Regions from separate parts of the Streptomyces sp. AM8-1-1 genome, predicted to be linked through region 3. Evidence: riboswitches for the same ligand, from Rfam matches in the RefSeq annotation. Region 3 holds a riboswitch; each other region holds the start of a gene.
What was found. A riboswitch is a leader RNA that binds a small molecule or an ion and turns the genes downstream of it on or off. The one in region 3 is predicted to bind thiamine pyrophosphate.
Positions count from the first base shown of each region.

Region 1: it holds a riboswitch for thiamine pyrophosphate, as region 3 does, so the genes downstream of both, thiC (phosphomethylpyrimidine synthase ThiC) here and RPQ07_RS10340 (thiamine ABC transporter substrate-binding protein) in region 3, are expected to answer to the same signal.
Region 2: it holds a riboswitch for thiamine pyrophosphate, as region 3 does, so the genes downstream of both, thiO (glycine oxidase ThiO) here and RPQ07_RS10340 (thiamine ABC transporter substrate-binding protein) in region 3, are expected to answer to the same signal.

Region 1 covers NZ_CP135086.1:4,201,747-4,211,621, forward strand. Annotated here, with positions in the region: gene RPQ07_RS18945 (IclR family transcriptional regulator) at 1-581, shown strand, start outside; gene RPQ07_RS18950 (SsgA family sporulation/cell division regulator) at 690-1,124, shown strand; gene RPQ07_RS18955 (YibE/F family protein) at 1,135-2,481, opposite strand; TPP riboswitch at 2,553-2,709, shown strand; gene thiC (phosphomethylpyrimidine synthase ThiC) at 2,702-4,468, shown strand; gene RPQ07_RS18965 (hypothetical protein) at 4,569-5,399, opposite strand; gene RPQ07_RS18970 (metallophosphoesterase) at 5,547-6,755, opposite strand; gene RPQ07_RS18975 (LacI family DNA-binding transcriptional regulator) at 6,930-8,042, opposite strand; gene hisC (histidinol-phosphate transaminase) at 8,397-9,476, shown strand; gene RPQ07_RS18985 (cytochrome ubiquinol oxidase subunit I) at 9,714-9,875, shown strand, end outside.
Region 2 covers NZ_CP135086.1:6,111,903-6,121,777, forward strand. Annotated here, with positions in the region: gene RPQ07_RS27225 (class II 3-deoxy-7-phosphoheptulonate synthase) at 1-394, shown strand, start outside; gene RPQ07_RS27230 ((2Fe-2S)-binding protein) at 528-773, shown strand; gene bfr (bacterioferritin) at 838-1,317, opposite strand; gene RPQ07_RS27240 (sulfite oxidase-like oxidoreductase) at 1,474-2,106, shown strand; gene RPQ07_RS27245 (deoxyribonuclease IV) at 2,161-3,012, opposite strand; gene pknB (Stk1 family PASTA domain-containing Ser/Thr kinase) at 3,019-4,959, opposite strand; gene RPQ07_RS27255 (thiazole synthase) at 5,561-6,355, opposite strand; gene thiS (sulfur carrier protein ThiS) at 6,362-6,562, opposite strand; gene thiO (glycine oxidase ThiO) at 6,559-7,731, opposite strand; TPP riboswitch at 7,729-7,841, opposite strand; gene RPQ07_RS27270 (hypothetical protein) at 7,925-8,266, shown strand; gene RPQ07_RS27275 (FAD-dependent oxidoreductase) at 8,308-9,537, shown strand; gene RPQ07_RS27280 (Rv2175c family DNA-binding protein) at 9,659-9,875, shown strand, end outside.
Region 3 covers NZ_CP135086.1:2,314,201-2,324,075, forward strand. Annotated here, with positions in the region: gene RPQ07_RS10315 (LOG family protein) at 1-629, shown strand, start outside; gene RPQ07_RS10320 (hypothetical protein) at 789-1,745, shown strand; gene RPQ07_RS10325 (serine hydrolase domain-containing protein) at 1,760-3,019, opposite strand; gene RPQ07_RS10330 (ABC transporter ATP-binding protein) at 3,303-4,325, opposite strand; gene RPQ07_RS10335 (iron ABC transporter permease) at 4,325-5,968, opposite strand; gene RPQ07_RS10340 (thiamine ABC transporter substrate-binding protein) at 6,052-7,143, opposite strand; TPP riboswitch at 7,221-7,330, opposite strand; gene rlmN (23S rRNA (adenine(2503)-C(2))-methyltransferase RlmN) at 7,358-8,464, opposite strand; partial or broken gene RPQ07_RS10350 (MerR family DNA-binding transcriptional regulator) at 8,751-8,873, shown strand; gene RPQ07_RS10355 (hypothetical protein) at 9,018-9,875, opposite strand, start outside.

The sequences.
Region 1 (9,875 bases), 1.9 Mb from region 3:
GCGAGAAAGGGGTGTTCGTCCTCGGCGGCGCGGTCGGCCGGCTCGCTCTCGGCGAGTCTGTGCAGAATCGTCGCAGCAGGCTCGAGGACGCACTCCGGCACTGGCGGGACGCGATCGGCGTACCGGTCTACTTCGCGCTCTACCGCGAGGGCGAGATCGAACTCGTCGCCATCTCCGACACCCCCTACGCACCCGCCGTCGCGGAGTGGGCGGACTTCCGTGAGACGGGCCATGCGCACGCGATCGGGCAGTGTCTGCTGAGCCAGCTGGACGAGAACGGCCGCCGTGACCATCTGGACCGGCATCCGGTCCAGCCGGTGACCCCCTACTCCGTGTCCGACAGCCGCACGCTGCTGGATCGGCTCGCCACCACGGGCAGGATGCAACCGGTCGTGGAACGCCAGGAATACGCGCTCGGCACGGTCTGCGCGGCCATCCCGGTCGCCACCGGTTCCGGGGCGGCCACGATGGCTATTTCGCTGCCCCTGCACCAGGAAGAGCGACTGCTTCCGGCTATTGAGCAATTGCGCAAGGGAATTGGCGGTCTGCTCGGCGCGCTCGCGTTCTCTATCAGTATCTGAAAAATCACTCCTTGTGGACCTCTGGCGCTTACACCACGATTGTGGCAAGAAGGCCAAGGGGATCGTTCTGGCCGTTTTCAGCAGGCCTCATTCACTGCGGAGTACATGATGCGCGAGTCGGTCCAGGCCGAGGTCCTGATGAGCTTCCTCGTCTCGGAGGAGCTCTCGTTCCGGATCCCGGTGGGGCTCCGCTACGAGACGGACGATCCGTATGCCGTGCGGATGACCTTCCATCTGCCGGGCGACGCACCCGTGACCTGGGCCTTCGGACGCGAGCTGCTGTTGGACGGGATCAGCGGGCCGAGCGGGGACGGCGATGTGCACATCGCGCCCACCGGCGCGGCGGGCCTCGGTGACCTTGCCATCCGGCTCCAAGTGGGCAGCGACCGTGCCCTGTTCCACGTCGGGGCGGCGCCTGTGGTGGCCTTCCTGGACCGCACGGACAAGCTCGTACCGCTGGGGCAGGAGCACCGGTACGGCGACTTCAGGGAATGCCTGGAGAGGGCGCTCGACGGCATCCTCGCCGAGGAGAACGCCGGCTGAGCGCCCCGTCTCACTTCTTGCGACGGCGGCCCTTGCCGCCCCGCCCCGGCGCCGCGCTGTGGGCCGGGGTGTCGCTCTCTCCTGCGGGCAGCCCCGGCCGGTCCGCCGAGACCACCAGCGCCGCCAGAATGGTCGTCACCGGTACCGACGCGACCAGACCGATCGATCCGATGAGGGTCCGTACGATCTCCTCCGCCACCAGCTCACTGTTGGCGACGGTACCGACGCTGCTCTGCGCGATCGAGAACAGCAGGAGCAGCGGCAGCGCGGCACCCGCGTAGGCCAGGACAAGGGTGTTGACGACGGATGCGATGTGATCGCGCCCGATACGGATGCCCGCCCGGTACAGCCCCTTGGCGCCCATGTCCGGGTCGGCCTGGTGCAGTTCCCATACGGCGGACGTCTGGGTCACCGTCACATCGTCGAGGACGCCGAGCGAGCCGATGATGACGCCGGCCAGCAGCAGACCGCTCATGTCGATGTTCGGGTACAGGCCGTGGATCAGGCCGGTGTTGTCGTCGGTGTTGCCGCTCAGGCTCGCCCAGCCGATGAACAGCGAACCGAGAAGCCCGATGAGCAGCAGGGAGATCAGCGTGCCCAGGACCGCGACCGAGGTGCGCGCTGTCAGTCCGTGGCACATGTAGAGCGCGATCAGCATGATGGCGCTCGCTCCGACCACGGCGACGATCAGGGGATTGGAGCCCTGGAGGATCGCGGGAAGGATGAACACGGTCAGGACCGCGAACGAGACGACGAGCGCCAGCAGCGCCATCACCCCGCGCATGCGGCCCACCAGCACCACCACCAGGGCGAAGATCCCGGCCAGCACCGCCATCGGGAATCCGCGGTCCACGTCCGTCACCGAGTACTGGAGGTCGCGCGGGGCGTCGGGGGCATACGCCACCACCACGCCCTGGCCCTTCTTCAACTGCCGTGGAGCGTCCGGCTGGACGATCTCGACGAAGGTGCGGCCCTTGTTCTTGCCGGAGGTGACCTCGACCGTCGCCTTCCCGCAGTCGCCCTGCTGGGAAGCGGCCGCCTCGCGCCCCTCGGGGGTGGTGGGGTCCGCGGTCGGTGGCACCTGTCCGGCGTTCACGTCCTTGCAGTCGACCTTCTCGACCGAGACCACCTTGCCCGACTCGGTCTGACGGTCGAAGCCCACTCCGGTGCGCTCGTGGCCGGGTGCGCCACCCGGCCAGAGCACGAGAAGCCCCACGACCACAGCGGTGGCGAAGGGGATCAGCACGGCCGCGATGACCTTGCGGAGGTGCCGGGAGACAGGTGCGGCGGGGCCATGGGAGTGCGAGTGGCCGTGCGGCTCGGGCGTCTGATGCGGGTCGGGCGGCGATGAGGTCACCGACAGATCATCGCAAGAACGGTTGGGGGCCTCTGTTCAGCGCGCCAGACATGACGCTAGCGTGGAGGCACCTTTGCACACGCGGGAGCTCGGAGCACCGGGCTGAGAGGGCGCTGACCTTCGTCCCAGTGGTGTTTCACGTGAAACACCGTCGGACGGAAGCCGCTGCGTCGACCGCCGAACCTGTTACCGGGTAATGCCGGCGTAGGGAGTAGGTCTCATGACCGTTCAGGATGCACGCACGCCTGCCGCCGACCAGGCGGAGCGCACGCCGGGCTGGCACAAGGGATACGTCGAGGGCTCGCGCCCCGACCTCCGGGTGCCCGTCCGCCAGGTGCACCTCACCAATGGCACGGACGTCACGCTGTACGACACGTCCGGGCCGTACACCGACCCCACCGTCGAGACCGATGTCCGCCGCGGCCTGGCGCCGCTGCGGGAGAACTGGATCATCGGCCGCGGCGACACCGAGGAGTACGCGGGCCGTCCCGTCCGGCCCGAGGACGACGGGATCAAGCACACCTCGCCGCGCGGCGGGCTGCGGAATCTCGACGCGGTGTTCCCCGGCCGCCCGCGCCAGCCCCGCCGGGGCCGGGACGGGAAGGCGGTGACGCAACTCGCGTACGCGCGCCGGGGCGAGATCACCCCGGAGATGGAGTACGTCGCCATCCGCGAGAACGTGCCGGCCGAGGTCGTGCGCGAGGAGATCGCGGCCGGCCGTGCGGTTCTGCCGGCCAACGTCAACCACCCCGAGATCGAGCCGATGATCATCGGCAAGCGGTTCCTGGTGAAGGTCAACGCCAACATCGGCAACTCCGCGGTCACTTCCTCCATCGAGGAAGAGGTCGAGAAGATGACCTGGGCCACCAAGTGGGGCGCGGACACGGTCATGGACCTCTCGACCGGCCGCAACATCCACACCACCCGCGAATGGGTGCTGCGCAATTCCCCCGTGCCGATCGGCACCGTGCCGCTCTACCAGGCTCTCGAGAAGGTGGACGGCAGGGCCGAGGAGCTCAGCTGGGAGATCTACAAGGACACGGTCATCGAGCAGGCCGAGCAGGGCGTGGACTACATGACGGTCCACGCGGGCGTGCTGCTGCGGTACGTCCCGCTCACCGCCCGCCGCAAGACGGGCATCGTCTCGCGCGGCGGCTCGATCATGGCCGCCTGGTGCCTGGCGCACCACAAGGAGTCGTTCCTCTACGAGAACTTCGAGGAACTGTGCGAGATCCTCGCCGCGTACGACGTGACGTACTCCCTCGGTGACGGGCTGCGGCCCGGCTCGATCGCGGACGCCAACGACGAGGCGCAGTTCGCGGAGCTGCGCACCCTCGGTGAGCTCAACACGATCGCCAAGCGTTTCAACGTGCAGACGATGATCGAAGGACCCGGTCACGTCCCGATGCACAAGATCAAGGAGAACATCGACCTCCAGCAGGAGATCTGCGAGGAGGCGCCGTTCTACACGCTCGGCCCGCTCACGACGGACGTCGCTCCCGCGTACGACCACATCACCTCCGGTATCGGAGCGGCGATGATCGCGTGGTGGGGTACGGCGATGCTCTGCTACGTCACGCCCAAGGAGCACCTGGGCCTGCCGAACCGCGACGATGTGAAGACCGGCGTCATCACCTACAAGATCGCCGCTCATGCCGCGGACCTGGCCAAGGGCCACCCGGGCGCGCAGGAGTGGGACGACGCACTGTCGGACGCCCGCTTCGAGTTCCGGTGGGAAGACCAGTTCAATCTGGCTCTCGACCCGGACACGGCGCGGGAGTTCCACGACGAGACGCTCCCCGCCGAGCCGGCGAAGGCCGCACACTTCTGCTCCATGTGCGGGCCCAAGTTCTGCAGCATGAAGATCTCGCAGGACATCCGGCGCCGGCACGGCGACTCGCAGCAGGAGATCGAGGAGGGGATGGCGGAGAAGTCCAAGGAGTTCGCCGCCGCCGGCAACCGGGTGTACCTGCCGATCGCCGAGTGAGCCCCGCGGCTCTCTGACCCGCGGTCCTCCCGTATCCGCGAGGTCGTACGTCCGAGGTGTCCGAGGCGCGCTCCCGCTTTCGCGGGGCGCGCCTCGGGGATCACTCCGGCTGGTGCTCGGGTCCGCCGAAATCCGGGCTGGTGAAGTCCGGACTGGTGAACGTGGGCCGCTGGCCCGCCGTCGAGCCCTCGGCGGGGCTCGAGTAGTCCGGACCGCTGTAGCCGACCTTGGGGATACGGCTCACCGGTCGCGGTGGCTTGCTCGACGTCGGGTCGGCGCTGGGGTCCGCCAGCGCCGCCCGCAGGAAGGGCAGCAGGCCCCGTTCGAGCAGGGCGTGCCGCCAGGCGTCCTTGGCACGTGCCACCTCGTCGGGCAGTTCACCCGTCACCTCTTCCGCGGGCACCTGCGTCGCGCCGTTGCGCAGCGCGGTGAGCAGCAGGGCCACCGCGGCCACCAGGATCGCGGCCGCCGTGAGAGCCCCGAAGAACCAGCCCGCCGAGACCAGGGTCTGCGCGAACGCGGCTGTCGGGCTGAGCGCTTTCAGGATGTAGCCGACGAGCAGGAATATCAGCGCGGCCGTACCGGCGAGCACCGGAGCGAGCACGGCGATGACGGCCGCGAAGCCCGCACCGCTCTCGGCTGCGGCCTCGCCGGTGACCGGCGCCAGCACGGAATGACGTACGGACGCGGCGGCCTTGGGGGCGCGCATCTCCTCGCGGATCTTTGTGTAGTGCTCGTACTCGGCCGCGGCGGCGGTGGTGATCAGCGCCGTCGCGTTGAGTGCCATCGTGCGCAGCTGTTCGGTGTTCAGTCGCTGCCCCACGGCAGCGAGGTCCGGACGGTCATGGGCGTTGCGCAGCGCGTCGTCGAGGATGCGCTCGTACTCGGCGCGGTCCTCGGTCAGCAGGTGCGGAGCGCTGTTCATGTGCATCCCCCGATGCTCCGTAGGGCCGGATTGACCGGGCGAACCGGGCAGTTGGGCGGAAACGGAGGAGAGCCTGCTACGGATAAGCCGATGGTAGAGCGGTTACGGCACGGGGTGACAGGGGGTTTCAGTAAATCGCCTGTCGTGCTCTGCTCAGTTGGGCAGCGGAAGTTGCACGACAAGCAGCTTTCCGGCCATGGTCACGCCGCCGTCCATGGCGATCGCGAGCCCGTCGGCGTACACATGCGGCCCTTCGACGACCGGACGGGCGCCGTCCTCGCCGTCCTCGGTGCCCACTTCGCCGAGCAGATACGGAATGGGGCTGTGGCCGTGCACGACGCGCGTGCCCCCGTATGTGCCTAGCAGTTGGCGGACGGCCTCGGGGCCGCCGTCGTCGCGGAAGGCGAAGCGCTTGGTGAACTTGCGGAACACGTCCCAGCACTCGTCGGCGTCATTACGGGTGATGATCGCGTGGACGGTGTCGTTGACGTCCTCGATCGTGGAGCCGTAGTCGAGGTACGCCGTCGTGTCGGAGTGCAGGAGAAGGTGCCCGTCCTCCTCCACGACCGCGTCGAGGCGGGCCATCCACTGGAGATGGACGTCCTGCAGCCGGTCCATGTCGGACTTCTGGCCGCCGTTGAGCAGCCAGGCGGCCTGGAAGGTGGCGGTGCCCGCACCGGAGTTGACGGGGGTGTCGCCGAACCGCTTGGCGCCGAGGAGCAGCAGTTCGTGGTTGCCCATCAGGGCCTTGCAGTAGCCGCCGGCGGCCGCGGCCTCCGCGGACAGCCGCATGACGAGGTCGATGACGCCGATGCCGTCGGGCCCGCGGTCGGTGAAGTCGCCGAGGAACCACAGACGGGCGTTGCCCGCGGACCAGTTGCCCTCGGTGTCGATGAGGCCCTGCGCGGTGAGGGCGGCGACGAGTTCGTCGAGATAGCCGTGGACGTCGCCGACGACGTAGAGCGGACCGAGGCCGTCTTCGGCCGCGGCGGCTTCCTCCGGATCGACGTGCACCTGCACGGTGTCGCCCGGACCGCCTGCCCTGATCACCGGGAGGTCGCGCGCGGTGGGGGTGTACCCGTCCGGCATCTCGTCCTCGGGCACCGCGTTGCCGGGGTGCGAGGACGGCGCGGCGGGCTGCGGGGGCGGCTGTTCCTCGCGGCTCATGGGCGCCTGCCCCTGGGCCGGCACATAGGCGTGCTGAGCGTGTGTCCCCGAAGGCGCCTCGGCGGGCATCTCCGGAGGCTGCCCCTGCCCATGGGGCGACTGTGACTGCACGGGCACCTGTGCGTAAGGCGGGACACGGAAATCACGCAATGTCTCCGTACGCACCACGGGTCCCTGACCGGCCCCCTGAGTCATCGACCCCTCCACCACCGTCGCGCCGCCGTTCACCTCTCGGCCCAGCCTGGTCGGGGTGGTCCGCGGTGTCGTGCGCCCATCATAGGAATGAGGTCCGCGCTCTGTGACGCACCAGGGGTGGTGAATCCGTCCGCACCCCTGGCACGCCGGTCGTTTCGTCCCCATTCGGAAGGTCTAGTCCGGTGAGGGGGAACGCGGTGCGCTCACCGTCGTCCGCGGATTACGTCGCTGCGAGGACGTCCGGACGATCAGTTCGGTCGGTATCACCTGCTCGACCGGCCGGTCCTCGTCGATTCCCTCGATGGCGTCGATGAGGAGCTGGACGACCGCCGTGCCGATCCTGCGCGGCTTCAGCGAGAGGGTGGTGATGGGCGGCTCGGTCGTGGCGTACACCGTCGACTCGCTGCAGCAGACCAGCAGGAGATCCTCGGGGACGCGCAGTCCGTACCGCCGGGCGGCGGCGAGCAGATCGGTGCCGTTGGGGTCGAAGAGGCCGTAGACGGCGTCCGGCCGGTCCGGCCGCGCGAGCAGCCGGTCGGCTGCGACGGCGCCGGCACACGGGTCGTGCGCGGGGTAGGACTCGTAGACCGGGTCCTGGCCGACCCGCTCGCACCAGTTGAGATACGCGGTCGTGGACAGGCGCGTGTAGGTGTCCGTGGTGGTGCCGGTGAGCAGCCCGATACGGCGGGCGCCGGCGTCGGCGAGATGGTCGAGCAGATCGAGTACGGCGGCTTCATGGTCGTTGTCGACCCAGGCGGTGACCGGCAGGGTGCCTGCCGGGCGGCCGTCGGAGACCACGGGCAGGCCCTGGCGGACGAGCTCGGTGACCACCGGGTCGTGGTCGGAGGGGTCGATGACCACCGTGCCGTCCAGGGCGACGTTCGACCACACGTCGTGGCGGGACGTCGCCGGAAGGATCACGAGGGCATAGCCGCGGGCGAGTGCCGCGGAGGTCGCGGCTCTGGCCATCTCGGCGAAGTACGCGAATTCCGTGAAGGTGAAAGGTTCATCCCCGTACGTCGTGACGGTCAGGCCGATGAGGCCCGATTTACCGGTGCGGAGCGTGCGCGCCGCCGCGGAGGGGCGGTAGCCCAGCCGGTCTGCGACCTCGCGGACGTGCCGGCGCGTGGCGTCCGGGAGCCGGCCCTTGCCGTTGAGCGCGTCGGAGACAGTCGTGATGGAGACACCGGCTGCGGCGGCAACGTCTCGAATGCCTGCACGACCTTGCCGGCTGCCCCGTCGGGATGTGTCCGTCCGGCTCACCTGGTGCTTCCCTGCTGCTGTCATGGCGAGCCGATAGTAGGGCTCGGGCGGGCGGTTGAGCCGGTCGCATATGCCTGAGTTGACAGGCACGTTTCTGCAAGATCATAAGCCACCAACTCCCTTGGAAACCAAGGTAGTTGACGGGTCGGGCAACAGCGTCTCGGGCGTCCGGCGGCATCGGCCTGCCGAATGGCTCATGTTTCGAAGAGGTCTCAACTCACCACTACGGGTGATGCGCGCTACGGAGTGAGCCACAGGCGCACGCCAGGAAAGTGCGCGCTCCCCCCTTTTCCGGGCGGCCATTCGCACCGGCCGGGAATCCTCATAAGGTGAGGAGTATTGGTTCCGATGTGACGGACTCCTCGAGGAGGACCTGCGGTGAGCGAGACGAGCCCCAAGCTGCGCGCCGAGCTGGACGGCATCCCCACGTACAAGCCGGGCAGGCCCGCGGCGGCCGGCGGCCCCGTCGCGTACAAGCTGTCGTCCAACGAGAACCCGTATCCGCCCCTTCCGGGGGTGATGGAGCGCGTGACGGGCGCGGCACACAGCTTCAACCGATACCCGGACATGGCCTGCACCGGCCTGATGAACGAGCTCTCGGACCGTTTCGGGGTGCCCCTGTCGCATCTGGCTACCGGCACCGGTTCGGTGGGTGTCGCCCAGTCCCTGCTGCAGTCCACCTCCGGCCCGGGCGATGAGGTCATCTACGCCTGGCGGTCCTTCGAGGCGTACCCGATCATCACCCGGATCAGCGGGGCGACGCCGGTGGAGGTGCCGCTGACCAGCGGCGAGGTGCACGACCTGGACGCGATGGCCGGCGCGGTCACCGACCGGACCCGGCTGATCTTCGTCTGCAACCCCAACAACCCGACCGGCACGGTGGTCCGCCGGGCCGAGCTGGAACGGTTCCTCGACCGGGTGCCGTCGGACGTCCTGGTGGTGCTGGACGAGGCGTACCGCGAGTTCATCCGCGACCCCGAGGTGCACGACGGCATCGACATCTACCGCGAGCGCCCCAACGTGGCGGTGCTGCGGACCTTCTCCAAGGCCTACGGGCTGGCCGGGCTGCGGGTCGGCTTCGCGGTCGCCCAGGAGCCGGTGGCCGCGGCGCTGCGCAAGACGGCGGTGCCCTTCGGTGTGACGCAGCTGGCGCAGGACGCGGCCGTCGCCTCGCTGCAGGCCGAGGACGAGCTGCTCGGCCGGGTCGGTTCCCTCGTGAGCGAGCGACTGCGGGTGTACGAGAGCCTGGTCAAGCAGGGCTGGACCGTCCCCGAGACCCAGGCGAACTTCGTCTGGCTGAGGCTCGGCGAGCGGACGGTCGACTTCGCGGCGGCGTGCGAGCAGGCCGGTGTCGTGGTGCGGCCCTTCCCGGGCGAGGGCGTGCGGGTCACGATCGGGGAGTCCGAGGCCAACGACATCTTCCTGCACACCGCGGACGCGTTCCGCGCGCAGATGTAGCGCCTGCACGCCCTCTGCTCGGCGCCGTTTCGGAGCGGCAGAACCCCCATGAGCCCGGTGCTCATGGGGGTTCTTTCCGAAAGGGGTACCCCCCGGTCGACAGTGCGAGCGGTACATGCGCCATAATGCTTGTGAATGTGAACGCGTTCACAAGCTAGTCCCGTTCCTCCCATGATCGGCGGGATTAACAGGACAAACGGCCGCTCGACCCTGCCGATGCTGTAAGGAGATGACGTCGTGGAGCTTGCTCTGGCGCCGGAAACGCTGGCGCGCTGGCAGTTCGGCATCACCACCGTCTACCACTTCCTCTTCGTCCCCCTCACGATCTCGCTGGCCGCGCTCACCGCGGGCCTGGAGACCGCCTGGGTCCGGACGCAGAAGGAGAAGTACCTCAGGGCC
Region 2 (9,875 bases), 3.8 Mb from region 3:
CTTCGTCGTCCGCATGGGCGCCGACAAGGTCCGCGACAAGCTCCCCGAGCTGGTCGAGAAGGTCACCGCGTCCGGTGCCACGGTTGCCTGGGTGACCGATCCGATGCACGGCAACACCTTCGAGGCGGCGTCCGGCCACAAGACCCGGCGCTTCGACGACGTGCTCGACGAGGTCAAGGGCTTCTTCGAGGTCCACAAGGCCCTGGGCACGCACCCGGGCGGCATCCACGTCGAGCTCACCGGTGACGACGTCACCGAGTGCGTGGGCGGCGGCGACGAGATCTTCGTCGACGATCTGCACCAGCGCTACGAGACGGCCTGCGACCCGCGACTCAACCGCAGCCAGTCCCTGGACCTGGCGTTCCTGGTCGCGGAGATGTACCGCGACCAGTGATCTTGTGCGTACGACTGTGGGGCGCGGATCCATGTGATCCGCGCCCCACAGCGCTTTTCCAGGCTGGCCACGGCGGGTAAGGTTAGGTTAGCCTCACCGAGCAATCGGAGGCAGACGACCGACCGGCCTGGAGGTGAACCGCGTGTACGTATGCTCATGCTTCGGCGTCACCGAGAAGCAGGTCAAGGAGCACGCGGACGCGGGTGCCTGCACCCCTCGTCAGATCGCCTCCGCCTCCAAGGCGGGCACCGACTGCGGCTCGTGCGTGCGGACGATCCAGTCGATCCTCGGCCGCGGCACGTGCCCGCGGCGTGAGCTGCTGGAGCAGGGCAAGCCCGCTCTCACGGCCGGCCTCGCGGAGCTGGACGAAGCCGCCTAGCCTTGCCGCCTTTCCGGGGCGCGCGGAGCCCGCGAGGGCCCTGGACCGCGGCCCTCGGCGTACGTCAGCTGTCGGGCTGCTCGATCAGCTGTGCGATGTAGAGCGGCTCACCGAGCTTCTCGATCAGATCCAGCTGCGTGTCGAGATAGTCGATGTGGTGCTCCTCGTCCTCGAGGATCGACTCGAAGATGTTCGCGGACGTGACATCACCCTTGGCGCGCATGATGTCGATACCGCGCCGCAGACGGTCGATCGCCTCCACCTCGACCTGCCGGTCCGCCTGGAACATCTCGGTGACCGTCTGGCCGATGCGCACGTGGAACAGGCGCTGGTAGTTCGGAAGTCCGTCGAGGAAGAGAATCCGGTCGGTGAGCACTTCCGCGTGCTTCATCTCGTCGAACGACTCCGACCGGGTGTACTTGGCAAGCTTCGTCCAGCCGAAGTTCTCCTGCATCTTCGCGTGCAGGAAGTACTGGTTGATCGCGGTCAATTCGGCGGTCAGCTGCTCATTGAGGAACTCGATGACCTCGGGGTCGCCCTGCATCGCAGAGGCTCCTTCCGCGCTTGGTACCGGGGCAAGTGGCCGCATCCTTCCATCGCGTCCGTGAGCCCGTCCAGTAAGTGCCTCCTTAGTAGGAGTTGCCCGAATCGGGCCAGACCTGGTCATGACCACCCCATGCGGTCTGTCACCATTGAAGACATGGGTCAGCCGGAAAGCCGGGAATACCGCGCATCAGAGGAGTCCGAGCTTCCGCCGGGTCAGCGACTGCAGCGAGGCTGGCCGGTCACCCACTACGGGCCCGTACCCAAGTTCAAGCCGGACCGCTGGGAGTTCAGGGTTTTCGGCGCCACGGCCGACGGCGACAAACACTGCTGGAACCACGAGGAGTTCTCGGCGCTGCCCTTCTCGTCGGTCGTCGCCGATCTGCACTGCGTGACGAAGTTCAGCATGCTGGGGGCCGAATGGGGTGGTGTTCCCGCCCGCGAACTGGTCGCCCTCGCGCCGCCGGCCGAGAACGTCACCCATGTCATGGTCTGGGCCGAGTACGGCTACAGCGCCAATGTGCGGCTCTCCGACTTCACCTCGGAGCGCACGATCTTCGCCACCCACAAGGACGGTGAACTGCTCACCGCCGAGCACGGCTTCCCCCTGCGCTTGGTCGTGCCGCATCTCTACGCCTGGAAAGGGCCCAAGTGGGTCCGCGGCGTGGAGTACATGACCGACGACCGGCGTGGCTTCTGGGAGGAGCGGGGTTATCACAACCTCGGCGACCCCTGGCGGGAGCAGCGCTACTCCTACCAGGAGGAGCCGGGGGACGGCCCCGAACTCTAGGGGTCGTGTCCCCAGGGCCTGTCGTCGTTCAGGGCGCCGGAACGCCAGGGACGGTCAGTCGCGGAGTGCTTTGAGCCGGGCCACGTCCGCCGCGTGGCCCTCCTTGCCGCCCGGGGTCTCGATGATCAGCGGTACGCCCTCGGTCGCCGGGTGGCGCATGAGCTCCCGGAACGGCTCCTCGCCGATGTGACCCGCGCCGATGTTCTCGTGACGGTCCTTGTGGGCGCCCGCGACATCCTTCGAGTCGTTGGCGTGGATCAGCTTGAGGCGCCCTTCGCCGACCGTCTCCACCAGCAGGTCCAGTGCCTGCGCCATACCGCCCGGTGCCGCCAGGTCGTGTCCTGCCGCGAACAGATGGCAGGTGTCCAGACAGACTCCCAGCTTGGGATGGGCGTCCAGAGCCGCGAAGTACGGCCCGAAGTCCCAGGTCCGCGAGCAGAGCGAGAACCCCTGCCCGGCCGTCGACTCCAGCAGCAGGAACGGGTCGTCGTCGTGCGTCAGCTCGTCCAGCAGCGGCAGCATCCGCTTACGCACCTGCGCCAGCGCCACCTCCCGCGGCCGCCCGCCCGTCGCCGACCCGGTGTGCACGACGACGCCCAGGGCGCCTATCTCGCGGGCGCGGCGCAGCGAGTGGCGCAACGAGTCCACGGACCGCTCGACGGTCGCCTCGGTGTGGGAACCGAAGTTGATCAGATACGGAGCATGGACGTACGCCGGCATGTCCGCGGCGGCGCACTCCGAGCGGAACAGCTCGTTCTGCGCGGGATTGCCCGGCGGTGTCGCCCAGCCCCGCGGATTGGCGACGAAGACCTGGACGGTCTCCGCCCGCAGTTCCGTCGCGTATCCGAGACCGACCTTGGCGAGTCCGCCGGCCACGGGGACGTGGCCGCCGACGGGGTTGCGCATCTGTGGCTAGATTCCCTTGGTCTTGATGGTGATCGTGCTGCCCTCGGGCGCCTTGCCGTCCGCGGCCGGGGACTGGCTCTCGACGGTGTCGCCCAGGAAGGGAAAGGCTTTCTCGACGTCCACCTCGAAGCCCGCGTCCTCCAGCTCGGCGGTGGCTTCGTCGACGCTCATCCCGACGACATCGGGGACGTCGATCGAGCGCGGTCCCTTGGAGACGGTCAGCGTGATCGTGTCGCCTGAGGCCAGCTTGGCCCCCTCGGCCGCCGACTGGCGGGCGACGGTGCCCGCCTCCTCCGGGGAGTTGACCTGCGCGGGGGCGACCTTGACCGTGAAGCCGGCATCCTCCAGCTCGCCGGTCGCGTCCTCGACGGAGTCGCCGATCACGCCCGGGACCTCGACGGGGGAGCCCTTGCTGACGACGATCGCGACCGCGGAGTCCGGGCTGCGCCGGGCACCGGCCGCCGGCTCGGTGCTGACGACACGGCCCTGGGGCACGTCCTCGCTGAACTCCTTGGTGACCACCCCGGGTGCGAGCCCTGCCTTCTTGAGCTTGCTCTCGGCCGTGGCGAGGGGGTCGCCGCCGACGTCGGGGACCCTGACGATCTTCGGGCCGCGCGAGACGATCAGCGTCACCGAGCCGTTGCCGCGGATGCGTTCGTTGGTGCCGGGGTCGCTGTTGATGACCGAGCCGCGGTCGACCGTCTCGCTGAAGTCGCGTTTGACGGTCTTCACATCGAGACCGGCGTCCTTGAGCTCCTGCCGGGCGTCCTTCTCGGACTTGCCGATCAGGGCCGGGACGCGGGTGAACTGCCCGGAATTGATGTACCAGACGCCGGCCCCGGCGCCGAGCACCAGGAAGACGGCGACAAGGATCGCGACCACACCGCGCCGCGGCACACGGGAGCGGCCGGTGCGGTCCGGGCGGTGCTGCGGAGGGGAGGGCGGCATCGCCATCCGGGCCGTGTGATTGACCTGCGGCTCTTCGCCGGGCAGCACGCGCGGGATGACGTCCGTACGCTCATCGGGGCCCGCGTCCGCGCCGGTCGCGTGCGTCTGCGGCTCCTGCTGGAGCGCCTGCGGAGGCACCAGGTCCAGCTGGTCGTCGCCGAGTGCGGCACGGGCCTCACGGACCAGGGCGAGCAGCGCCACCGCGTCGTACGGGCGGATCTCGGGATTGCGGGCGGTGGCACTCGCGACCAGCTCGTCGAGCTCGACGGCGAGGCCGGGGACGAGCGCGGAGGGCGCCGGAATGTCCTCGTTCAGATGCTGAAAGAGCACCTGGGCCGGGGTGTCGCCGGAGTGCGGCTTGCCGCCGGTCAGCATCTCGTACAGGACGACACCGCAGGCGTACACATCGGCGCGGGTGTCGGCCGTGCCGTACTCGATCTGCTCCGGGGCGAGGTAGGAGACGGTGCCGAGGACGGTGCCGGTGGTGCTGGTGACGGAGCCGACCGCACGCACCAGGCCGAAGTCGGCGACCTTGACCCGGCCGTCGTCCCCTATCAGCACGTTCTCCGGCTTCATGTCCCGGTGGACGAACCCGGCCCGGTGGGCAGCGCCGAGCGCGGCGAGCACGGGCTCCAGGATGTCCAGCGCGGCCCGCGGCTGGAGCGCTCCGCGCTCGCGCAGGACGTCGCGCAGGGTGCAGCCCGCCACGTACTCCATGGCCAGATAGACGTACGCACCTTCGGCGCCCTGGTCGAAGACCCCCACCACATTGGGGTGGGAGAGCCGGGCGACGGACTTGGCCTCACGGATGAACCGCTCCACGAAGGAGGCGTCCGTCGCGAGGGCGGGGTGCATCACCTTGAGGGCGAGTTCCCGGTCGAGTCTGGTGTCGACCGCCCGGTAGACCGTGGCCATACCGCCGACGGCGATACGCGCGTCGACGCGGTAGCGGCCGTCGAGCAGCTGCCCGACGAGGGGGTCCTTGAGGGTCGTGTCCACGCGGGAGATTCTACGAGTCACCTCGGACACCCCTGACGTCCCGGGGCGGGACCGGGGCCGTACTGCAGCCGAGCTGTGACAGCAGACGCGCTTGTGCGGGCCCGCTCCGGTGCGACCGGCTTTCGACGCGGGACGGCGGGCCGGACGGGCGGAGGGGGACGGGGGCGGGGCGCGGTGGGGGTGCGGTGTTCGGGGGGTCGCGCCTCAATCGCGGGCGCGGCGGGAAATCGTCCCTGCGCCTCGATTGGCGGCGGGGCCGGAGGTCGTCCCTGTGCCTCGATCACCGGCGGGGCCTGAGCTTGGCCCTGCGTGGGGAGGGCGATGTCGGACCGGCCGGCGTTCGAGGACGACGCCTGCGCCGCATGGGGCCGGGCTGGGTGGGTGCGGCTCCTTGCGGGGGCGCTGCCCCCGGGCCCCCGCGCCTCAATCGCCGGCGGGGCTGGATGGTGTCCCCGTGCCTCGACCGTTGGCCGGGTTTGGTGTGGCCCCCGCCCGCCTCGACCGTCGGCCGGATTCGGTGCGGCCCCCGGGCCTGGTGCGCCCCCCGCCTCGATCCCGGCGGGGCCTCATGCGGCCCCGCCGACAGACCCTCCCGTACGCGTCAGAACGCCGGGCGTTCCGGGTCCAGGTGGGCTCGGCCCTCCTGGGGCGATGATGCCTCGGCGAAGTGGCGGCGGGGGATGCGGCCCGCGCGGTGGGCCAGGCGGCCCGCCTCCACCGCGTGGCGCATCGCCTCCGCCATCAGGACCGGCTCCTGCGCCCGGGTGACCGCCGACGCCAGCATCACCGCCGTGCAGCCCAGCTCCATCGCCAGCGCCGCGTCGGACGCCGTGCCCGCGCCCGCGTCCAGGATCACCGGCACGCGCGCGTGCTCGACGATCAGCTGGAAGTTGTGCGGGTTGCGGATGCCGAGGCCGGAGCCGATGGGGGAGCCCAGCGGCATGATCGCCGCGCAGCCCACGTCCTCCAGCTTCCGCGCGAGCACCGGGTCGTCGTTGGTGTACGGCAGGACCGTGAATCCGTCGTCGACCAGGGTTTCCGCCGCGTCGAGCAGCTCGATCGGATCGGGCAGCAGCGTGCGCTCGTCCGCGACGACCTCGAGCTTCACCCAGTCCGTCCCGAGCGCCTCGCGCGCGAGCCGGGCGGTCAGGACGGCCTCGCCCGCGGTGAAGCAGCCGGCCGTGTTGGGCAGGACGCGGATGCCGAGCCGGTCCAGGACGGAGAGCACGGAGCCCTGGACCGTCGCGTCCAGCCGGCGCATCGCGACGGTGGTCAGTTCGGTGCCGCTCGCGATCAGGGAGCGTTCCAGGACGTCGAGGCTGGGCGCACCGCCGGTACCCATGATCAGCCGGGAGTTGAAGGTGGTGTCACCGATGGTGAGACGGTCGTCGGCCATGGCTGATCAGCCTCCCTGGACTGCGGTGAGGACCTCGACACGGTCGCCGTCGTCGAGCAGGGTGCCCGCCCATGCGCTGCGCGGGACCACCGCCTCGTTGACGGCGGCGGCGACGCCGGACCGGGCGGGGGTCAGCTCCGTGACCAGGGTGTCGAGTGTGGTTCCGGTGGCGAGCACCCTGGCCTCGCCGTTGACGGAGACGTTCATGCGGGCTGCTCCTGGGAGACGGCGGAGAAGCGGCGAGGGGTGAAGGGGCGGGCCTCGTCGGGGAGTGAGCCGGAGACCAGGACCGCGGCCATCACATCGCCGGTGACGGGCGTCAGGAGAACCCCGTTGCGGTGGTGACCGGTGGCCAGATGCAGGCCGGGCAGCGCGGTCGGTCCGAGCAGCGGCGCGTTGTCGGGGGAGGCGGGGCGCAGCCCGGCGCGGGTCTCGGTGAGCGGCAGCTCCGTGATGCCGGGCACCAGCTCATGGGCGTCGCGCAGCAGCTCGTACACACCGCCCGCGGTGACCGTGGTGTCCCAGCCCAGCTCCTCGCTCGTCGCGCCGACGACCAGCTCGCCGTTCTCACGCGGCACCAGATAGACGTCGCTGCCGCGGACCACCGCACGGACGGTCCTGGACAGGAAGGGCGCGTACGCGGGCGGCACGGTCAGCCGCAGGACCTGGCCCTTCACCGGACGGACGGGAGGCAGCACATCCGCCGGGACCCCGTTCAGCCTGCCGCTCAGGCTGCCGCCGGCGAGCACCACCTGGTCGGCGGTGAGCTCCTCCCCGTCGGCGAGGACGACACCGGCCGCCCGGTCGCCCGTGACCGACAGCCGTTCCGCCCAGCCGTGGCGGAAGACCACCCCCGCCCGCTCGCACGCCGTGACCAGCGCGGACGCGAGGCGGCGCGGGTCGACCTGGTGGTCACCGTCCACCCGCAGACCGCCGCGGACACCGGGAGCGAGCATCGGCTCCAGGCGCCGGCACTCACGGCCGGTCAGCCATTCCGAGGCGAGTCCGGAACGCCGTTGCAGGGCGTGCAGTTCCCGCAGATGGGCGCGGTCGTCGGCGTCGAGCGCGACGGCGAGGGTCCCGCAGGCGCGGTATCCGACGCCCTGCCCGCTCGCCTCCTCCAGCTCGGCGACGAACGCCGGATAGCGCTGTGCGGACGCGACGTTGAGCGCGAGCAGCGTCTGCTCGCCGTAGTGCAGTTCGGTGACGGCCGCGAGCATGCCCGCGGCGACCTGCGCCGCGCCGCCGCCCGGCTCCGGATCGGCGACGGTGACGGCCAGTCCGCGCTGGGCCGCGCGCCAGGCCGTGACAAGTCCGATGATTCCGCCCCCGACGACGAGAACGTCTGAGGCGCGCGTTCCTGGGATACGCGACATGGGCGTCCAGCCCCTCCCTTCGCCGGCATGACCCGGATCAGGTTCGTACGGTCGGAGGCCGTCCAGCCTCCCTCTCAGCCCGGTGCGTCCGGACTCCCGCGAGTGTCTTACGGTGTCCACCCTAACCCCGGGCCCGGTGTCGGGTTAAGGGAGCGACGGCTTCCCAAGGCCTGCGGTACAGGAGGTGTGTTCGATGGCGGGATCGCTCGACGGAGTCGTTCTGGTGCCGGTCGCGGACCAGGCTCCGGGTCAGGTCGGCACCCGTACCCGCTTCACGTACCACGAGCGGGACGGGCACATCTGGGCCGAGTACGCGGGCGGCGACGTGATCCGCGGGCATCTGGTGGGCACCCGTCAGGGGGACCGGATCGACTTCCGCTATGTGCAGTTGAAGACGGACGGCCGTACCGCGTCCGGGCACTGTGTCTCGACGGTCGCCGAGCTGCCGGACGGCAGACTGCGCCTGGAGGAGAGCTGGGAGTGGGAGTCGCAGGAGGGCAGCGGGACGAGCGTCGTGGAGCAGCCGCTGTCCTGACGAGCTGTCAGATGGGGTCGCCGGATGCGTAAGGTTGACGGGTGAGCGAGCAGCAGACACAGCAGGCGCGGCGCGTGGTGATCGTCGGAGCCGGGATGGCGGGCGTGCAGACCGCCGTCGCCCTGCGCGAACAGGGCTTCACCGGTCCGGTCACCCTCATCGGCGCCGAACCCCATCAGCCGTACGACCGTCCCCCGCTGTCCAAGGCCGTCCTCCTCGGCAAGTCGGAAGGATCGGCCTTCGACGTCGACTTCGAGGCCCTCGGCATCGGGCTGCGGCTCGGCTGCGAGGTGATGGGCGTCCGTCCGCAGGAGCACGAACTGGACACCGAGGCCGGGCCCGTCCCGTACGACGTCCTGGTCGTCGCCAGCGGCGCCGAGCCCGTCCACCTGCCGGGGGCCGCTTCGGTGCCCGGCGTCCATCTGCTGCGCACCCTCGACGACGCCGCCCGGCTGCGCCCCGTGCTCGCCCGGCAGCACGACATCGTGGTCGTCGGCGCGGGCTGGATCGGCGCGGAGTTCGCGACGGCGGCCCGAGAGGCCGGCTGTGCGGTCACCGTCGTCGAGGCCGCGGACCGCCCGCTCGCCGGCGCACTGCCCGCCGAGGTCGCCGCCGCGATGACCGACTGGTACGCGGAGTACGGCATCGAACTGCTCACGGGCTCCCGGGTGGAGGAGATCGAGCCCGGCACGGTGATTCTCTCGGACGGCAGACGGCTCGCCGCCGGGGCCGTCGTCGTCGGCATCGGCGCACGGCCCGCCACCCGGTGGCTCACCGGCTCCGGCATCGCGCTCGGTCCGGACGGCGCGATCACCGCCGACGAGTATCTGCGCACCTCGCTGCCCGATGTGTACGCCGTAGGCGACTGCGCCTCCTTCCCGTCCGCCCGCTACGGGCAGCGGCTGCTCGTGCACCACTGGGACAACGCCCTCCAGGGACCGCGCACGGTCGCCGCCAACGTCATCGCGGAGGACCTCGGCGAACCCGCGCAGATCTACGACCCCGTCCCGTACTTCTGGTCCGAGCAGTTCGGCCGGTTCGTGCAGTACGTGGGCCACCACGCCGTCGCCGACACGTTGGTGTGGCGCGGCGACCCGGCGGGCGTCTCCTGGTCGGTGCTGTGGCTGCGGGACGGTGCGCTCGTCGCCCTGCTCGCGGTGGGCAGGCCGCGCGATCTGGCACAGGGCCGCAAACTCGTCATGACGGGCACACGGCTGGATCCGACGGCGGCCGCGGACCCCTCGGTCCCTCTGAAGGCCGCTTCGCTGTGAGCAGGCTCTCTCCCGACAGTTCCTCGCTGACCTGCGCATTCTCCCCGATTCCGGGCTGATCGGGGCGTTCGTGTGCGGGGCAGCGCTACCCACTGTCAGTCCCAGATGGCAGGCTTGTCCTGTGACCGAGATTGACGCAAAGATCGATGCTCTCGTCCCCGCCTGGCTCACCCTCCCCGACATCGCGGAAATGCTCGATGTCGAGGTGACGCGCGTCCGGCAGCTGGTCAAGGAGGGCCAGCTGATCGCGGTGCGCCGAGGTGAGAACCGGGTGCTCCAGGTTCCCGCCGCCTTCATCAGCGGCGAGAAGGTCGTCAAGGGCCTCTCCGGCACCCTGA
Region 3 (9,875 bases):
GCACCGCCGCGTACGAGGGCGCCGCGCGCCTCGGCCGAACGCTCACCCGCTCCGGATTCACCGTCGCCACCGGCGGCGGTCCGGGCGCGATGGAGGCCGCCAACCTCGGTGCGTACGCCGCCCCGCACCCGGACGAGATGCTGCCCGAGGCGCTCGAACTCCTCGCCAAGACACCCTCGTTCGTGCCGTCGGTCTCGGACTGGGCGGCCGCCGCCCTCGACATCCGCGACCGCTGGCCGGACGGCGGGGACTCCGTCGGCATCCCGACCTGGTTCTACGGTCATGAGCCGCCGAACGCCTTCGCCGGACACATCGCCAAGTACTTCGCCAACGCCACCCGTGAGGACGGCCTCCTGGCCCGCTCCAACGCGGGCGTGATCTTCCTGCCGGGCGCCGCGGGCACGCTCCAGGAGATATTCGACAACGCGACGCCCAACTACTACGAGTCCCGCGGCGAACCGACGCCGATGGTCCTCGTGAACAAGGCGCACTGGACGGAGAAGCTGCCGGCCTGGCCACTGCTCCAGGCCCTCGCTGCGGGCCGCTCGATGGAGTCCCGTGTCGCCCTCGTCGAATCCGTGGAGGAGGCACCGGCCGCACTGGCACGGCTCGGCGGCGGCCGCCCGTAAGCCGCGAGCACTCTCCGGAGTTCCGCAACAGCTCCCGAGGATCCGCGAACGCCTCGAAGGTCTCGAAGCACAAGGCACCGAAAAGCAACGCCATCCGCCGAAATCACGTCTGGCAGTCCAGCCGGAGAGCTGAACCGACCCACGTGAATGGAGCCCTTGGTGCTGATCGGCCTTCTGACCGCTGTCGCGGCCTCGATCTGTTACGGCACGGGGTCGGTGCTGCAAGCCGTCGGTTCCCGCAGGTCCGCACGGCGCGAGGCGGCCGCGGCCGGTGTCACGCAGCACGGCGGCCCGAATCTGTCGTCCACCGCGAAAGCCGCGATGACCTGGGAGTTCATCGTCGGCACCATCCTGGACTTCGTGGGCTTCGGGCTCGGCGCCCTCGCCGCCCGGATGCTTCCGCTGTTCCTCTCGCAGACGGTCATCAGCGCCAACCTGGTGATCACGGCCGTGCTCAGTGTGAAGCTGCTCGGCATCCGGCTGAACCGCGCCGAGTGGACGTCGATCGCCGTCGTCTGTTCGGCCCTGGTGCTGCTCGCCACGGCGGCGGGCCCGGAAGGCAGCGGTCACACCCCGATCGCCACGCACTGGTGGCTGCTGGCGATCTCGGTGCTGCTGATGGTCGGTGGCACCGTGGCCGTACGGCTCCTCGGAGCGCGCGCCGCGATCCTCGCGGGTCTGCTGTCGGGCCTCGGCTTCGGCGCGCTCGGGGTCGGCGTACGCATCCTGAACGGCATCGACCCCTTCGACCTGGGCGCACTGCTCACGGACCCCGCGCTCTACGCGATCCTCGTCGCCGGCATCGGCGGCATGTATCTGCACACGGTCGCCCTGCAGATCGGCTCGGTGAACGGCGCGACGGCGGCACTGGTGGTCGGTGAGACCGTGCTGCCCGGCATGATCGGCGTCCTGTGGCTGGGCGACACCTCGCGGCCCGGCTTCGCCTGGGTGGCCATGACGGGCTTCCTGCTGGCGGTGGCCGGTGCGGTGGCGGTGGCCTGGTTCGGCGCTCCCGAGGCGCACGGGGCGACCGGGCAGGAACCGGAGCAACTGCCCGAGGACCCGGAACAGGCGGTGGAACCGGACCGGCTGGCCCACAGCGGGCCGGTGCGGTGAAGCAGCCCTGACCGCTACACGGTGGGCAGGGAGAGGCCGGCGTAGACCTGGTTGAGGACCGAGGGAAGCAGGGAGTTGGCCGTGGTCTTCCCGTCGGGCGACAGGGTCAGGTTCGCCCAGATGACCAGCGTGACGTCGTTCTCCGGGTCGTGGCCGATGAAGGAGTTGAAGCCGGGCAGTTCGCCGCCGTGGTAATACATCGCCGCGCGTGGACCGAAGCGCTGATAGGTGATGCCGTACCCGTACTTCTGCCCGTCGGACGCGGCCGGGTCCTCCGCCTGGAGGCTGTTGAGCCACTGCTTCTGGGCGGCGGGGTCGAGGACCTTGCCCGTCACCAGGGACCGGATCCAGGTGGCCATGTCCTCCGCGGTGGAGATGGCGCCGCCGGCGGCCGTGGCGTACGAGGGGTTCTGGTGGGTGTAGTCCACCGGCTTGAGCTTCCCGGACCTGGCTGCGGCCTGAAGGTCGGCGGGGTAAGGCTTGTCGACCAGCGCGTAGGACGTACCTCCGTACATGTAGCCGTGCGAGTACGGGGCCGGGAGGTTCACGTCGCTGGTGCCGGGCAGCGAGGTCCCCGCCAGCCCGAGCGGTGCGAGCAGCCGGGTCCGGAACTGCTCGCCCAGCGGGCGGCCGCCCACCTTCTCCGCGACGAGGCCCAGCAGCGCGTAGTTGGTGTTGCTGTACTCGTAGGACGCGTTCGGTGCGAAGTTGGGCGGGCGCCGGAACGCGATGTCGAGCATCTGCTGCGGCGTGCGGGCCTTTTGGGGTTCGGCGTCCAGGGACGCAGCGAGTTCGGGAGCGTTCGTGTAGTTGTAGAGCCCGCTGCGCATCTTCAGCAGCTCGGCGATGGTGATGTTCCCGCCGTTGGGCACTCCCGCAACGTAGTCGGACACCGGGTCGGTCATCCGGAGTTTGCCGTCCTGGGCAAGGAGGTTGATCAGCGCCGAGGTCAGGGTCTTGGTGTTGGAGGCGATCCGGAAGTGGTCGCTCGTCGTGGGCTTGTCGGCCTTGCCCAGTTCGGTGGTGCCGGTGGTCGCGCTGAACGTTCCCTGCGGGGTACGGAGCAGGACCACGGTGCCGGGGGTCATGAGCTTCTTCGCCGCGCTCTCCACGGCGGACTGGAGCGCGGCCGGATCGATGGTCTTGAGCGCCAAGGGAGTGGGGACGTGGGCGCTCGCTGCCGCGGATGCGGCCGAGGCGTCGGCGGCCGCCGTGAAACCCGTCCCCGAGGGCAGGACACCACCCGCGACCAGTACGGCCGCGCACGCACCCACCAGGGCAGTGCGCCGGACAGTACGCGACGCCCCCGAAGTGACTCTCGGAGGGCGCGCGGGGTCCGGGGCGTCGGAATCGGCTCGGGTGGTCCTCATACCGGCGTCACACCCCTCGTGCTCGGCGGTCCCAGACCCCGCGCCCGGGAGGCTACATGGTCATTTTAGGCGTTTTCGACACATCTGAGAGGTCGAGCGCCGGCAGGTGATCACCGAGGAGTGCCGGGGCGATCACGCCGCGTACCCATGGCTCGCCGTCCTGCTGCGGCCGCCGCCGCCCGGCGCGTCAGCCCAGCACCACGACGTCCTCGACGGCGAAGACCACATCCACCTCGGCGCCCTCGTGCGGTGCGTCGGCCGGCGCGCACTCCGCCTCCAGCGGCGGGCCGTCGACCGGCCGAAGCCGCAGGGCGACGTGGTTCCCGCGGAAGGAACGGCTCACGACCGTGCAGCGCATTCCGTCGCCGGCGTCCGTGAGGCGTACGCCCGTGGGCCGTACCAGCAGCCGGCCCTCGCCCTGACGCGAACCGTCGGGGACCGGGATCTTGCCCCACGGCGTGTCCGCGGCCGCGCCGCTGACCGTCGCCGCCACCACGTTGTCGAAGCCGAGGAAGCGGGCCACGAACGCGTCGGCCGGCCGCTGCCAGACCTCCAGCGGTGTGCCCGCCTGCGCGATCCGGCCCTCCCGCATGACCACGACCCGGTCGGCGAGCGCGAAGGCCTCGCCCTGGTCGTGGGTGACCGCGAGCACGGTGGTGCCCAACCGGCCGAACAACCCGCGGAGTTCGACGACCAGGCGCTCGCGCAGACCGCGGTCCAGCTGGCCGAGCGGTTCGTCGAGCATCAGCAGCCGCGGCTCGGGCGCGAGGGCCCGGGCGAGCGCGACCCGCTGCTGCTCACCGCCCGAGAGCGAGGCGATGGCGCGGCCCTGCGCACCGGGCAGCCCGACCATCTCCAGCAACTCCGCGACGCGGCGCTCCTGTTCGCCTCGCGCGACGCCGTGCATCCGCAGCCCGAAGGTGACATTGCCGCCGACGTCACGCTGCGGGAAGAGCTGGTGGTCCTGGAACATCAGGCCGACCCCGCGCCGGTGCACCGGAACTCCCGCCTGGTCCGCACCGGAGAGCAGCACCCGCCCCGAGTCCGCGCTCTGCAACCCCGCGACGATCCGCAGCAGTGTGGACTTGCCGCTGCCGCTGGGACCCAGTACGCACACGATCTCGTGCTCGGTGACCTCCAGGTCCACGGCGTCGAGCGCCGTATGGGTCCCGAACCGTACGGTCACGTCCTCGAGTCGCAGCAAGGCCATCAGAACTCCCCGGCGGATCGGTCGATGGGCGCACCCCGGGACGACGTCCGGGGGCGCATCCTCTCCAGCAGCAGCAGCGCGGACGCGCACACCACCATCAAAATCGTGCTCAGGGCCATCGCCTGACCGTAGTTGAGCTCACCCGGCCGGCCGAGAAGCCGGGCCACGGCCACCGGCAGCGTCGGGTTGTCCGGCCGCGCGATGAAGACGGTCGCGCCGAACTCGCCGAGGGACACGGCGAAGGCGAAGCCCGCGGCGATCAGCAACGCCCGGCGCACCAGCGGCAGGTCGACCTCGCGCCACACCCGCAGCGGGGACGCGCCGAGCACGGCGGCGGCCTCGCGCAGCCGTCCGTCCACGGCCCGCAGGACGGGCAGCATGATCCGTACGACGAAGGGAACGCCGACCAGCGCCTGCGCGAGCGGCACCAGGATCCACGACGCCCGCAGGTCCAGCGGCGGTTCGTCGAGCGTGATCAGGAAGCCGAAGCCCACGGTCACGGCCGACACCCCGAGGGGCAGCATCAGCAGGGCGTCGAACCCGCGGACCAGCCTGCCCGCCCGTCGGGTGAGCGCGGCCGCGGCGAGGCCGCCGACGGTCACGGCGATGCCGGTCGCGACGAGCGCGTACTCCAGGGAGTTCCACACGGCCTCGACGGGCGGCACGAGGAAAGTGCCGCCGGACGCGTCGAGGGAGCCGAGCGCCCGGTAGTAGCCGAAGCCGTAGCCTCCGGGTCCGTCGAGCGAGCGCTCGACGAGGACGCCGAGCGGGACGAGCAGGAGCAGCACGATGGTGGCCAGCACCCCGCCGAGCAGGGCCCACTGGCCCGCGCCGCGCGGGCGGCGGGCGGTCCGTGCCGGGTCCACGAGCCGCAGTGCGGCCTCCCGCCGCCGGACCGTCCACGCATGCACGGCGAGCACGATGCCGACCGCGGCGAACTGGACGAGGGTCAGTACGGCAGCCGTCGACAGGTCCAGCAGCTGGGCGGTCTGCCGGTAGATCTCCACCTCCAGGGTGGAGTACGACGGTCCGCCGAGGATCTGGACGACACCGAAGGAGGTGAAGGTGAAGAGGAAGACCATCAGGGCCGCCGCCGCCAGGGCGGGCGCAAGCGCGGGCAGCGTGACGCGTCGCCAGGCGGCGAAGCGTCCGGCGCCCAGTACCCGCGCGGCCTCCTCCTGCCGCGGGTCGAGCTGTGCCCACAGCCCGCCCACCGTGCGTACGACGACGGCGTAGTTGAAGAAGACGTGCGCGAGGAGGATGGCCCACACGGTGGTGTCCAGCCGGATGCCCCACAGTTCGTCGAGGAGCCCGCCGCGACCGAGCAGCGCGAGGAACGCGGTGCCGACGACGACGGTCGGCAGCACGAACGGCACCGTGACCGCCGCTCGCAGCGCCCCCTTGCCGGGGAAGTCGAACCGCGCGAAGACATACGCGCCGGGCAGCGCGATCAGCAGCGTGAGCGCGGTGGACGCCAGCGCCTGCCAGGTGGTGAACCAGAGCACGCGCTGCATGTCGGCGCGGCCGAGCACCTCACCGATCCGCCCGAACTGCCAGACACCGTCGATCTCCAGGCCGCGTCCGACGATGGCGACGACGGGGTAGGCGAAGAAGAGCGCGAAGAACGCGACGGGCACGGCCATCAGGCCGAGCCGCGTCGCGCTCCCGCGCAGCGCGGTCCCGCGGGCCCGCGGCCCGCGGTCCGTCGCCCCGCGGTCGGGCTTCGTTACTTCACTACGAGTGAGGACCACGACTGAACCCACTGCTCACGGTTCTCGGCGATCTTGTCGGGGGCGACGGTCTCCGGCTTGTCGACGACCGCGCCGAACGTGGTGAACAGTGCGGGCAGCTTCGCCCCCTCGACCACCGGGTTGACGAACATGTTCAGCGGCATGTCCTCCTGGAACTGCCGGGAGACCAGGAAGTCCAGCAGCGCCTTGCCGCCCTCCTCGTTCTTCGCGCCGTCAAGCAGTCCGGCGAACTCGATCTGACGGAAGCAGGTCCCCGTGGCGACACCCGTGGGCGCCTCCTTCGGCTGCGGCTTCGCGAACAGCACCTCGACCGGCGGGCTGGAGGCGTACGAGACGACGAGGGGCCGGTCCGCCTTGGCCTTCTTGCCGCCGGCCGAGCCGGAGAACTCCTCGTTGTACGCCTGCTCCCAGCCGTCGACGACCTTCACGCCGTTGGCCTTGAGCTTCTTCCAGTAGTCCTGCCAGCCCACGTCCCCGTACTTCCCGACGCTGCCGAGCAGGAAGCCGAGGCCGGGCGAGGACGTCGCCGCGTTCTCGGTCACGAGCAGGTTCTTGTACGCGGGCTTGATCAGGTCGTCGAACGACTGCGGCGGCGCCAGCTTCTTGTCCGCGAAGTACTTCTTGTCGTAGTTGACACAGATGTCGCCGGTGTCGACCGGCGTGACACGGTGCTTGTCCTTGTCGAGCTGCACCTCGTCGCGCACCTGGCCGAGGCCCTTGGCCTCGTACGGCGTGAAGAGAGAGTTGTCGAGCGCACGGGAGAGCAGGGTGTTGTCGACGCCGAAGAAGACGTCGCCCTGCGGAGAGCCCTTGGTCAGGATCTCCTTGTTGAGCGCGGCACCCGCGTCACCGCTCTTGAGCACCTTGACCGTGTAGCCGGTCTGCCGGGTGAACTCCTTCAGCACGGCGTCGGACGCGGCGAAGGAGTCGTGACTGACGAGGGTCACGGTCTTGGACTTCGTGGCGCCGGACGAGGAGTCCTCGGACTCTCCGCCGCAGGCCGCGAGGGTACTCACGCCTATCGCCGCGGCCACCGCGGTGACCGTGATCTTCCTGGTGGTGCTCACTGAATTCCTCCTGGGGGTGACCAGGAAGAGACGCGGCCCTGCCCGGTCTCCGAAGAGATCCGGGCAGGGCGCAACAGCTTGAGTAACGACCGAACTTCCTACCCAGAATGACCTGGGCAAGGTTCAGAGGGTCTGCGGCCTGACGGTGCCGCACTCTCAGCGCTGTGGCGCTCCCCTGTCGGAATATGAAAATGTTCGAGCCCAGCCTACAAGGTCACCGCTCGGAGGCAGCGAGCTGTCCACAGGCTCCGTCGATCTCCTGACCACGGGTGTCACGGACGGTCACCGGAACACCATGGGCGGCGATCGCCTCGACGAACGCCTTCTCGTCCTCGGGACGGGAGGCGGTCCACTTGGACCCGGGCGTCGGATTGAGCGGAATCAGGTTCACATGGACCCGCTTGCCCTTGAGCATCCGGCCCAGCAGATCCCCGCGCCACGCCTGGTCGTTGATGTCGCGGATCAGCGCGTACTCGATGGAGATGCGACGGCCCGACTTCTCGGCGTACTCCCAGGCGGCGTCCAGCACCTCACGCACCTTCCAGCGCGTGTTGACCGGGACGAGGGTGTCACGCAGTTCGTCGTCCGGGGCGTGCAGGGAGACGGCGAGACGGCACTTGAAGCCCTCGTCGGCGAAGCGCAGCATCGCGGGCACCAGACCGACGGTCGACACGGTGATCCCGCGCTGCGACAGCCCGAGCCCGTCCGGCTCGGGGTCGGTGAGCCGCCGTACGGCGCCGACGACGCGCTTGTAGTTCGCGAGCGGCTCGCCCATCCCCATGAAGACGATGTTCGACAGCCGCGCGGGACCCCCGGGCACCTCGCCGTCGCGCAGGGCACGCATGCCGTCGACGATCTGGTGGACGATCTCGGCGGTCGACAGATTGCGGTCGAGCCCGGCCTGCCCGGTGGCGCAGAAGGGACAGTTCATCCCGCAGCCGGCCTGCGACGAGATGCACATGGTGACGCGGTCCGGGTAGCGCATCAGCACGGACTCGACGAGCGTCCCGTCGTGCAGACGCCACAGGGTCTTACGGGTGGTGTCGTCGTCGCAGGAAATGTGCCGCACGACGGACATCAGGTCGGGCAGCAGCTCGGAGGCGAGCTTCTCGCGCGCGGCGGCCGGGATGTCGGTCCACTGGGCGGGTTCATGGGCGAACCGCGCGAAGTAGTGCTGCGAGAGCTGCTTGGCGCGGAAGGGCTTCTCGCCGATCGCGGCGACGGCGTCCTTGCGCTCGGCGGGCGTGAGGTCGGCGAGGTGCCGCGGGGGCTTCTTGGCTCCGCGGGGCGCGACGAAAGTGAGTTCTCCGGGCTTGGGCATGGTGGTACCAGTGTCGCAGACGGGTTGCCGTGGCCGGACTGGTCGCCCGCGGAGGAGGACGGCACGCTCCATCGGCCGGTGCGGCCCGTCCTCGGACGGCCCGGCTCCCGGTGCATCGGCGCCGGCGCGGCCGGGCGTGCCCCCGTGCAGGGTGGGCGATCAGCAGTCGCGGCGGGCTGCGAGCGGCACCCCGTTGCCGGGCTTGAAGCTGCCGCAGCGGCAGCCTCTACCGTCCTGACCAGGGCCGGAGAGACCGGCCCGACGAGTCCGGCGAGGGAGGCGGGCGATGGGCTGGCCTATCGCGGAGGTCACCCGGATGTCGGGCGGGACGGCACGGACCCTTCGGCACCACGACGAGGTCGGGCTGCTGCCACCCGCGTGGATCGGGACGAACGGCCACCGCTACGGCATACGTCACCGCTCGCCTGAGCTGAAGCAGGCGGGGCGCCGGGGGCACCGGGCCCGACAGGCGCGCGAGCCCCGCGGACACGCGAGAAGGCCAGATCGCACCCCCGTACGACCTGGCCTTCTCTCCGGTGAGCCGACCGTCCGCTCAGCAGACAGGCACTCCCGGGACCTGGTTGTCCGGCGAGCTCAGGTAGATGTTGGTCATGTAGCCGCCGTACTGCGGCAGGTACGCCCACCAGTCGTTCAGGTAGGGCGGCACGCTGACCTGCTGGCCGCGCTTCTGGCAGCCGACGAGGACTTCCACCCCGGCCGGGAGCGTGGTGAGCGGCGACGCCGCGGTGGTCGCCTGGGTGCGGAGGCGCACGCCGCTGCCCCAGGTGCCGATCCAGGTGCCCGCCGGGCGGGAGGCGCCGGGCACGTTCAGTGACCGGGTCAGCCGGCCCAGGTCCGTGTAGGCCTTGCCGTACGCGGTGCCGCTCGGGTGCAGGGTGTACGCGGCCACGATGGAACGGTCACCGGAGCCGACGACGCCCGTCGTGTGCAGCGCCGGGCGGGACAGGTCCACGGCGTTGATCCCGGCGGCCGACCGGACGGCGGTCGCCGCCGCGGCCGTCTGCTTGCCGGCGCCGGCCGGTGCCTTCGCCGCCGCGCCCGCGGGTGCCGTGCAGCCGCCCGAGCTGAAGCCCGACCAGCCCTGCTTCACGGCCCAGGGCCGGTTGAAGGCCCCGGCGATGCCGAAGTGCTGGTCGTAGCCGTCGGTGGCGCAGCGCGTCGACTGGCGCAGGTTGCCCATCATGTAGTCGCGTACGGACGCCGGGGCGGAGTCCAGCAGATAGCGGTAGATCTTCACGGTGTCGCGGGCCGACAGAGCCGTGTAGCCCCAGAATCCGGGGTGGCTCGCCGGGGGCCGGGCAGTGTCGGTGAGGCCGAGGCGCGGCACCATGCGGTCGATGATGGCGCCGCCGCCGTTGTTCGCCCAGAAGGTGCTGGCCGCGTTGTCGTC